Regions from separate parts of the Micromonospora sp. NPDC005257 genome, predicted to be linked through region 1. Evidence: riboswitches for the same ligand, from Rfam matches in the RefSeq annotation. Region 1 holds a riboswitch; each other region holds the start of a gene.

The links. A riboswitch is a leader RNA that binds a small molecule or an ion and turns the genes downstream of it on or off. The one in region 1 is predicted to bind cyclic di-AMP.
Region 2: it holds a riboswitch for cyclic di-AMP, as region 1 does, so the genes downstream of both, ACFYO8_RS05445 (hypothetical protein) here and ACFYO8_RS08400 (C39 family peptidase) in region 1, are expected to answer to the same signal.
Region 3: it holds a riboswitch for cyclic di-AMP, as region 1 does, so the genes downstream of both, ACFYO8_RS03100 (transglycosylase family protein) here and ACFYO8_RS08400 (C39 family peptidase) in region 1, are expected to answer to the same signal.
Region 4: it holds a riboswitch for cyclic di-AMP, as region 1 does, so the genes downstream of both, ACFYO8_RS13490 (NlpC/P60 family protein) here and ACFYO8_RS08400 (C39 family peptidase) in region 1, are expected to answer to the same signal.

Annotation. Positions count from the first base shown of each region.
Region 1 covers NZ_JBIAKL010000003.1:342,290-344,480, reverse strand. The annotation lists gene ACFYO8_RS08405 (hypothetical protein) at 1-476, shown strand, start outside; cyclic di-AMP (ydaO/yuaA leader) riboswitch at 785-927, shown strand; gene ACFYO8_RS08400 (C39 family peptidase) at 1,122-1,979, shown strand.
Region 2 covers NZ_JBIAKL010000002.1:435,986-438,176, reverse strand. The annotation lists gene ACFYO8_RS05445 (hypothetical protein) at 1-880, opposite strand, end outside; cyclic di-AMP (ydaO/yuaA leader) riboswitch at 884-1,015, opposite strand; gene ACFYO8_RS05440 (YibE/F family protein) at 1,170-2,191, opposite strand, start outside.
Region 3 covers NZ_JBIAKL010000001.1:733,381-735,571, reverse strand. The annotation lists gene ACFYO8_RS03105 (YbaB/EbfC family nucleoid-associated protein) at 1-113, opposite strand, end outside; gene ACFYO8_RS03100 (transglycosylase family protein) at 334-972, opposite strand; cyclic di-AMP (ydaO/yuaA leader) riboswitch at 971-1,116, opposite strand; gene ACFYO8_RS03095 (LLM class flavin-dependent oxidoreductase) at 1,282-2,191, shown strand, end outside.
Region 4 covers NZ_JBIAKL010000005.1:271,275-273,465, forward strand. The annotation lists gene ACFYO8_RS13485 (peptidoglycan recognition family protein) at 1-943, opposite strand, end outside; cyclic di-AMP (ydaO/yuaA leader) riboswitch at 1,182-1,320, shown strand; gene ACFYO8_RS13490 (NlpC/P60 family protein) at 1,333-2,191, shown strand, end outside.

The DNA of each region.
Region 1 (2,191 bases):
GGACCGCGTACGACGAGGCGGACGGCGCCGCCCGGCGCCTGGCCGGCGCCGCCGCGCTGGCCGCCCCGCGCACACCCCGGACCCCTGCCGAGTACGCGACCCGGGAGCGCTGGCTGCGCCACGCCGCCATGACGGCGCACTGGCGGGGCGACCTGAGCGCCCGTCAGCTCGCCGACGTGCTGGCCCGCCGCAACGGCTGGGATCCGCGCCGGCACCCGGCCGAGCAGGAGATCGTGCTGGCCCGCACCGTCCGGGACGGGCGCCGGGCCGGGTGGGAGAGCGCCGCCGCGCGGGAGCGGCAGGCCTGGCGGGACGCGGAACTGGCCGCCGGGGCCGCCCGTGCGCTCGCCGCTGAGGCGTACGCGGCCAGCGCGGCGCTGTGGCCCGTTCCGGCGTACCGGAGCGCGGCGACGAACCCGCTGCCGGTGCCCGTACCGGTCCGGCGTGCCCGGTGGCGTCCGGCCCGGGTGGGCTGAGACGGTCGTCTCGACCGAATCGTTACCCGGAATGTGGTGGGCCCGGCGACAGGGGACGCCGAATCGGACGCCGCGCGCAGAACGGGCCATCGAGTCACGCGATTGCGGGTCGGCTGGTCGCCGTCTGTCCGCTTTCCGCCGCGAGGTGACGTGAAAACCGCTTGTCCCATCGAGCGAAGTCAGTAACCGGCTGTTCCGAAATCCGTTATCGCGGATCACGTTTGCCCAGGTGGGGACGTTTGGCAGGGGGCAATACCCGCCGGTAGTGTCGGCGCGTCGAAGCGGTAACCGATCGCCGACGGCGACGCCGCGCCGACCCGCCCAATCGTGTCTCACGAACCGGGGACCCATGAGCAACATCGGGGTGAATCCGCGAGCCCACGGCTCGCGGTAGGGCGTACTTCCCGCCCGAATCCGTCAGCTAACCCGGTCGGCGGCCACGGAAGGAGCACCGACCTCGTGCCCACCCCCCGATCGTCCCGCCGCCTCCACGGCGACGTAACGCCCGCGCTCGCCTGACGCGCGACCGCGACCGCCCCCTTGGGCGCCCGGCGTCACGGGCGTTCCCGATCCCCCGGCCATCCGGCCCCGCCGGCACGCGTGAGTTCCTCCGCGTGCCGGGCCGGCGTGCGCCGCTCACGCCCCGTGGAGGATTTCGTGAAGCACCACCTGAAGCGTCAGCTACGACGGATCGTCACCGAACGCCCGTACCAGATGATCGCCGGATCGGCCGCCGCGCTCGTGCTGGCCGTCGGCGCCGGCGCCGTCGCCACCGTTGGTGACGACGCGCCGGTCCAGGAGAACACCGCATCGGTCGCCGAACTCGGCGCCGCCCGCCTCGGCGAGCAGCCCGCCGGCCGCGGCGGGGCCCGGACCGCCGTCCCGCCGGCGTCGCCCAGTGCCTCCGCCGCGCCGAGCGCGTCGTCCAGCGCCTCCCCGTCGGCGAAGGCGGCGGCGGACCCGGACACCACTGCGAAGGCAAAGCCGAAGCCGCCGTCGAGCAAGGCGCTGGACTACGCCTACCAGGCGCAGATCAACTACTTCTACTGCGGCCCGGCCGCCGTGCGCAACGCGCTCAGCGCTACCGGCATCGAGCGCAGCCAGGACGCGCTCGCCGGCCCGCTCGGCACCACCGAGATGGGCACCAACTCGGCCGAGGACACCACCCGAGTGCTCAACCAGCAGGTCAAGGGCAACCCGTACCGGACCCGCATGATTCCCGCCGGCTCGGCCACCCCGGCTCAGATGGACCGGCTCCAGGCCGACGTGGTCGAGGCGATCAGCAACGGCCGCGCGGTCGTCGCCAACGTGGCCGGTGACGTCACCGACACCAACGGCGGCTGGCACTCGTTCCCGGGCGGTCACTACGTCGCCGTGGTCGGCTACAAGAACGACGGCCGGCTCGTACGGATCGCCGACTCGGCCGACCCGTCGCTGCCGTCGTACTGGGTCACCACGATCGACCTGGCGCACTGGATCGCCAGCCGTGGCTACTCCGCCTGACCGTCCCAGCACGAAGGCCGGCACTCCGCTCCGGGGGCCGGCCTTCGTCGCTGTCACCGTCCCGCCCCGCGATCTTGCGGTTCGGGCCCGCGAGTCGCCCGGTTGGCGAGGTATGCGGGGGTGCCGAAGTGCAAGATCGCGCGCGGAGAGGGCGGCAGGGCGGAGCGCGTCGTGGGGGTTCGCGTCTCGCGTGGGCGGGGCGGGCGGTGGCA
Region 2 (2,191 bases), on a different contig from region 1:
CGTTGCCGTACCTGCGGGTGTCGTTGTTGTGCCAGGGCGCGAAGCCGCTGTTCTGCAGCGACCAGTCACACGCCTTGCCCTTGGGGTGCTCCCACGGCCCGCCGGACCGGTAGCAGCCCACGAAGCGCTTGAAGCCCGCGCGCCGGACCTCCTTGTACGCGTGCAGCGTGCGCGGCGTGACGCAGCCCGAGGTGGTCGGGTCGTCCTCGCTGCACGACTCCGACTTCCACCCGCCGTCGGCGGTGCGGCCGGGGGCGACCTTGGCGACCGGTGAGGTGGCGGAGACCAGGCCGCCGGTGAAGCCGAGACCGCCGACGAGCTTCAGCGCGCGCTCGGCCTGCACCTTCTCGCGCTCCATCGCGTTCTTCTGCTTCTCCTGCTCGCGTACCTCGGCGTCGAGCGCGATCTTGGCCTGTTCGGCGCGGTTCTTGACCGCGTTGATGGCCGCCAGGCGCTGCGCGTTGAGGAGGTTCAGCTCGTCCAGGGCGTTCACCCGGCGGACGAACGAGTCGGGGGAGTTGCTCTCCAGCAGCATTGCCATCGCGCCCATCCGGCCGGTCCGGTAGGACTGGGCGGCGAGCTGGTTGACCTGCGGGCTGAGCGCGTCGAGTTCGGCCTGTGCCGTCTTCACCTCGGCCGCCAGCCGCCGCTGGCGGTCCTGCGACTTGGCGAGCTTCGCCTTGGCCTGGAGGAAGTTCCGGTTGGCGGAGTCGATCGCCTCGGTGATGAGCGGCGGTTCGCCGTCCTCCTCGTGCCCCGAGGGGGTGCCGGGGGCCGCCGCGGTGGGGGCCGCGGTCGCCGGGGTGGGCCCGGCCAGCACGGCCAGTGCGGCCAGCGCGGCCACCACGGGTGTCAGCCAGCGGCGCAGGGGTGCCGTCACAGTGTTCCCTTCCGTCGGCCGCCGACCGGGTTAGCTGACGGGTTCGGGACGGAAGTGGCCCCTACCGCTGTCGCGGATTCACCCCATGTACCTGGTTCCCCGGCTCGCCCGCGGGCGATTGGGCGGCGGCACCGCTGGCGCAGGTGCGCGCCTTCGGCGGTGACCGGCAGCGAGGTTACCCGACAGCACTCGTGAGGATCTACGTCCGGAAGCCGACCAATAGCGAGATTTCGCCGTGGCGCGCCGTGACCAGCGTCGCGTTTGAAATCGATGGTCACCCTGCGGAGTTTCACCATGCGCCCTCCGTACTCCTTCCGCCGCCGAGCGCCTCCAGCGCGTCGTCCCGTCCGGCCGGCGGCCGGGGCGCGGGCGGCGCCGCGTCCGCGCCGCGCGAGCGCCGTCCGGCGGTGGTCACGATCGCGGCCAGTCCGGTCGTCAGCGGTACGGCGGCGATCAGGCCGAGCGTGGCCACCGCGCTGCGGACGATCTCCTGGGCGAGGAACTCGCTGGTGAGGATCTCGCTGACCGGGCGGGAGTCGGCGACCAGCAGGAGCAGCAGCGGCAGCGAGGCGCCCGCGTACGCCAGCACGATGGTGTTGACGGTGGACGCGATGTGGGCCCGGCCGACCCGGGTCGCCGCCCGGTAGAGCTGCCGCCGGGACAGCCCGGGGTTGGCGTGCGCCAGTTCGGTGACGGTGGCCGCCTGGGTGACCGTGACGTCGTCCAGCACGCCCAGCGAGCCGATGATGATGCCGGCCAGCAGGAGGCCGTGCAGGTCCACGTCGGCCTGGAACATGGACAGCGTGGTGGCGTCCTCGCTGCCGAAGCCGGTCAGATGGGTGGCGGACGTGGCGAGCAGGCCGAGCACGCCGGTGATCACCAGGCTGCCGAGCGTGCCGAGCACCGCCACCGACGTCTGCGCGGTGATCCCGTGGGTCAGATAGAGCACCACGAACATGATCAACGCGGCGCCGACGATCGCCACCAGCAGCGGCGGCTGGCCGGCGCCGATGCCCGGCAGCACGAAGCCGAGCAGGATGGCGAAGCTGGCCGCCAGGCCGGCGAGCGCGGCGAGCCCGCGCCAGCGGCCGAACGCCACGATCGCGGCGGCGAACAGCACCATGAGCCAGATCAGCGGCGTACCGCGCTGGTGCTCGGCGATGTTGTAGGACTTGACCGCCGGATCGGCCGGGTCGGTCAGCTCGACCAGGACGACCTCGTCGCCGACCGCGACCCGGGGTGCGCCGGGCCCGGCCGGGATCGGCGTCTCGACCTGACGGCCCGCGTCCGGACCCTGCTCGGCGGTCACCG
Region 3 (2,191 bases), on a different contig from region 1:
GCCTCGCCGTCGGCATGCGCCGAGGCCCGCGAGCGCATCGAGGTGAGCGCCTGCTGGGTACGGGTCAGCAGCTCATCGAGGCTCGCGGCCGCCGAGAACGGGTCGTTGGTCATATCCGCGCTTTCTTCACGTCTTAGCCGAGCACCGGAACCCTAGCAACCGGCCCCGACGAATCGCGCTCACCTGCCGGCGTGGGTCGCCCTCCGGCACCGCGAGCAGGCCGGACGCCCGTGGTGCGGCGTGTCGCGCCCAGGCGGAGACCCGTTGACGCGGCGTGTCGCGGACGGGCGAACGCCCGGCCGGGGTGAACCGGCCGGGCGCCGCCGGAACCGCTCAGCGCAGGCGCAGCCGCTGACCGGGGAAGATCAGCCCCGGGTCGTCACCGACCACTGTGCGGTTGCGCTCGTGCAGGGCACGCCAGCCGCCGTCGACGCGCTGCGCCACGGCGATCTCTGACAGTGTGTCCCCGGGCCGGACCAGGTACGTCCCGGCGCCGGTACCGGGCCGCGGCGCGACGAGGGCCCGCTCCGGTGCGGCCCTCTTCGTGGCGGGACGCCGCGGCGCGGCCTTCTTCACGCCTGACCGCTTGTCGGCAGTGGCCGACCCGGAACCCTTCTTCGCCGAGCCGCCCTTCTTGCCGCAGACCGGCCAGGCGCCGATGCCCTGCCCGCGCAGCACCTTCTCCGCGACGGCGATCTGCTCGGACCGGCTGGCCAGGTCGGCGCGGGCGGCGTACTTCTGGCCGCCGTAGCCGTTCCAGGTGGCGCGGGAGAACTGGAGCCCGCCGTAGTAGCCGTTACCGGTGTTGATCTTCCAGTTGCCGCCCGACTCGCAGCGAGCGACAGCGTCCCAGTTGACGCCCGCGCTGGCCGGAGCGGCCGAGCCGAACAGGGTCGCGGCGCCGAGGGCGGCGCCGGCCATCACCGCTCCGAGAGCGGTACGGCGGCCTCGGGCTGAGTATTCAGTTGCCATGTGGATTCCTCCACGCCGACGAGGTGAGCTGTCGGGTTCGGGCCGAGGAGCCCGGCCGCCGGTGGCGGCTTCACCCCGAGGTGACGATGCACCGTGGAACGTGTGGTTCCCCCGCTCCCGCACGAGGTTCGGTGACCGCGGCCGACGGCGGGATTTGGCGTTTCCGGCCTGCGGTGTCCGCTACTGCGAACGAAACCGACGCTAAGAGCGCTTTGCGTCGATCGTCCACTTCTTGTGATGCCCTTCACCCGGCCGGGCTACCGGGCGCTACCGTGGCAGGGCTGGGCAAGATCACGGGAGGCGGGACAGATGACCGATCACGGACACGAGCTGACCTTCGGCGGTTTCCTCACCCCCGCCGCCGCGCAGCCGGACCAGGTGGTGGCGCTGGCCCGGCTCTGCGAGCAGGTGGGGCTGGACCTGGTCACGTTCCAGGACCACCCGTACCAGCCGGGCTTCCTGGACACCTGGACGCTGATGTCCTACGTGGCTGCCGCCACCGAACGCGTCCGCCTGGCCGGAAACGTACTGAACCTGCCGTTGCGCCAGCCGGTGGTGCTGGCCCGCAGCGTCGCCAGCCTGGACCTGCTCACCGGCGGCCGGGTCGAGCTGGGACTCGGCGCGGGCGCGTTCTGGGACGCGATCGAGGCGGCGGGCGGGCGACGCCTGTCCCCGGGCGCGGCCGTCGATGCCCTCGACGAGGCGATCCGGGTGATCCGCGAGGTCTGGGACACCGACCGCCGCGGCATGATCCGCGTCGACGGCGAGCACTACCAGGTGGTCGGCGCCAAGCGCGGCCCGGCGCCCGCGCACCCGGTGGGCATCTGGGTCGGCGCGTACAAGCCGCGCATGCTGCGCCTGGTCGGCCGCGCCGCGGACGGCTGGCTGCCGTCCCTGTCGTACCTGCCGAAGGGCCCCGACGAGCTGCCCGCCCTGAACGCCCTGGTGGACGAGGGCGCCCGGGCCGCCGGACGCGATCCGGCCGCGATCCGCCGCATGCTCAACGTGACCGGCACGTTCGCCCGCTCGTCGGGCGGCCTCCTGGCCGGGCCGCCGGAGCAGTGGGTGGAGGAACTGGCCGGGCTCACGCTGGAGCACGGCATCACCACGTTCATCCTCGGCAGCGACGAGCCGCGCGCGATCCAGATCTTCGGCCAGGAGGTCGCGCCCGCGGTGCGCGAGCTGGTCGCCGCCGAGCGCACCGCGCCCGAGCCCCGCC
Region 4 (2,191 bases), on a different contig from region 1:
CGCTCGGGCCGAAGTAGCCCTCGGTGTCGTGGATGACGATGTACTCGATCTTCTGCTGCTTCGGCCGGTCGCCCAGGTCGTGGTTGCCGTAGTCGCCCGGGTCGTCGCTGAGCTGCTCGTACGGCGCGGGGATCCACTCGCAGGCCAGCCGGACCGGGCACTCCAGCCCGTCCGGCCGCTCGGCGTTGCGCAGGCCGAGCCGGGCCAGCCGGGAGCGGTCCGGCTTCGCGGCGGTGGCGGCGAGCGTGACCCGCTGGCCGTCGTCGGTGGTCCGGCTGGCGCCCTGGCCGAGCTGGTCGTACACCTCGTCGGCGAAGGCCGCCGCGCCGTCGGTGGTGTCCGCGCCGGAGTACCGGGCCACCGCCCCGTACCAGGCCGCCGGGTCGGTGCCGGCGCCGACCGGCCCGCCCAGGGCCTTCTGGTACGACGCCAGCAGCGCCGCGCCACCGCGGATGTTCGCGGCCGGGTCGGTCCGCAGCGTCCCCGCGTCGAGCCCGGTGAGCGCGGCGGCGGCGTCGAGCGTCTGGAGCGAGGCGGGCGGCAGTGGGGTCTCCCGCTCCGGCGTGGCGGCCGTGGCCGGGTCGAGCTTCAGCGGGCGGGAGTCGTCGCCGCGCGGGTCCTCGTCCTCGTCGACGTGGGCGCTGCCCGGCGTGGCGAGGATGTGCGCGGCGTCGGTCAGGTGCATCGGGCCGTATCCGCCGCTGGTGCTCGGCTGCCCGGTGTGGGTGTCCCAGCGGGACTCCAGGTAGGAGACACCGAGCAGCACGTTCTGCGGGACGCCGTACTCGGCGGCCGCGGCGGCGTATTGTTGTTGCCTGTCGCTCGCGGGCGCGGACGTGTCCGGCGCGGCGTTCACCGGGCCGGTCGTCGCCAGCGCGGTGGCGGTCACCACGGCGGCGGCGAGCAGTATCCGTCTGCCTGACGGCGGGGCGGAGAGGTGCATCGAACCTCCTGGACAGGGATGGGGGTCACTGCGTTTCCACCCTCACTCCGCACACCCGCGATGGTCAATACCTTTCCAGTGGGTAATCAGTCTTGAAAGAAAATTTCGCCTCCGCTCGCGGCGCGCTGCCGCATCGCGTACGGAGTGTCACGCCGCCGGAAGTTGCGGATCGATAACTGTGGTCCCTACTCTGGTGAATCGTCGGCCGCATGTCTCACCGTCCACCCCGGTCGGTGACGGTCCGGCACCGCCGAGTCGCCCACGGGCGAGCCGGGGAACCAGGTACCTGGGGTGAATCCGCAGCGCTGCTGCGGTAGGGCGGCTCCCTTCCCGCCCGAATCCGTCAGCTAACCCGGTAGGCGGAACTGAAGAAGGAGTACGGACGCCCGGTGGCACTCCATGCCCCGCGGCCGTCGTCGAGCCGGTCGGTCGACCGGTTCACGGCTGTGCCGCGTACCCGCTGGTCCCGCTTCACCACCGCACTCGCCGCCCTGGTCGGCACCGCCGTCGTCCTGACCGGCGGCGCCACGGCGGCACACGCCGAACCCTCGGTCGCCGAGATCGAAGCCCAGATCGACCGCGACTGGAACAAGCTCGAACCGGTCATCGAGCAGGTGAACGCCGTACGCGAGCAACTCGCCGCGCGGCGCAAGCAAGCCGACGCGCTCGGCCGGCAGATCGCACCCCTCCAGGCCCGGGTGGACGCCGCGCTCGGCCAGGTCGGCGGGCTCGCCGCCGACGCCTACAAGGGCGACAACCTGTCCACTGTCAACGCGCTGCTCGGCAGCCGCTCGCCCGGTGACCTGGTCAACGGCCTGGAACTGCTCGACCGCTTCGCGCACCGGCAGCACGAGCAGGTGCGCTCCGTCGCGGCGCTGCGCGACGAGCTGGCGGCGAAGAAGAAGCCGCTGGACGAGATGATCGCCGGGCTGGCGCGCACCGAGGCCCAGCTCGCGGCGAAGAAGAAGCAGATCGACGCCGAGATCGCCCGGCTGCAGAAGCTGCGGCTCAAGGTGTACGGCAAGGGTGGTGGCGGCCCGCTGCGCCCGGCGCCCTGCCCGGCCGGTTACCCCGGTGGCGCGGCCGGTGCGGCGGTCAAGTTCGCCTGCGCCCAGATCGGCAAGATCTACGTCTGGGGCGCGGCCGGGCCGGACCACTTCGACTGCTCGGGCCTGACCATGGCGGCCTGGGCCAAGGGCGGTGTGTCGCTGCCGCACAACGCGCGCCAACAGCACGGCGTGACGAAGC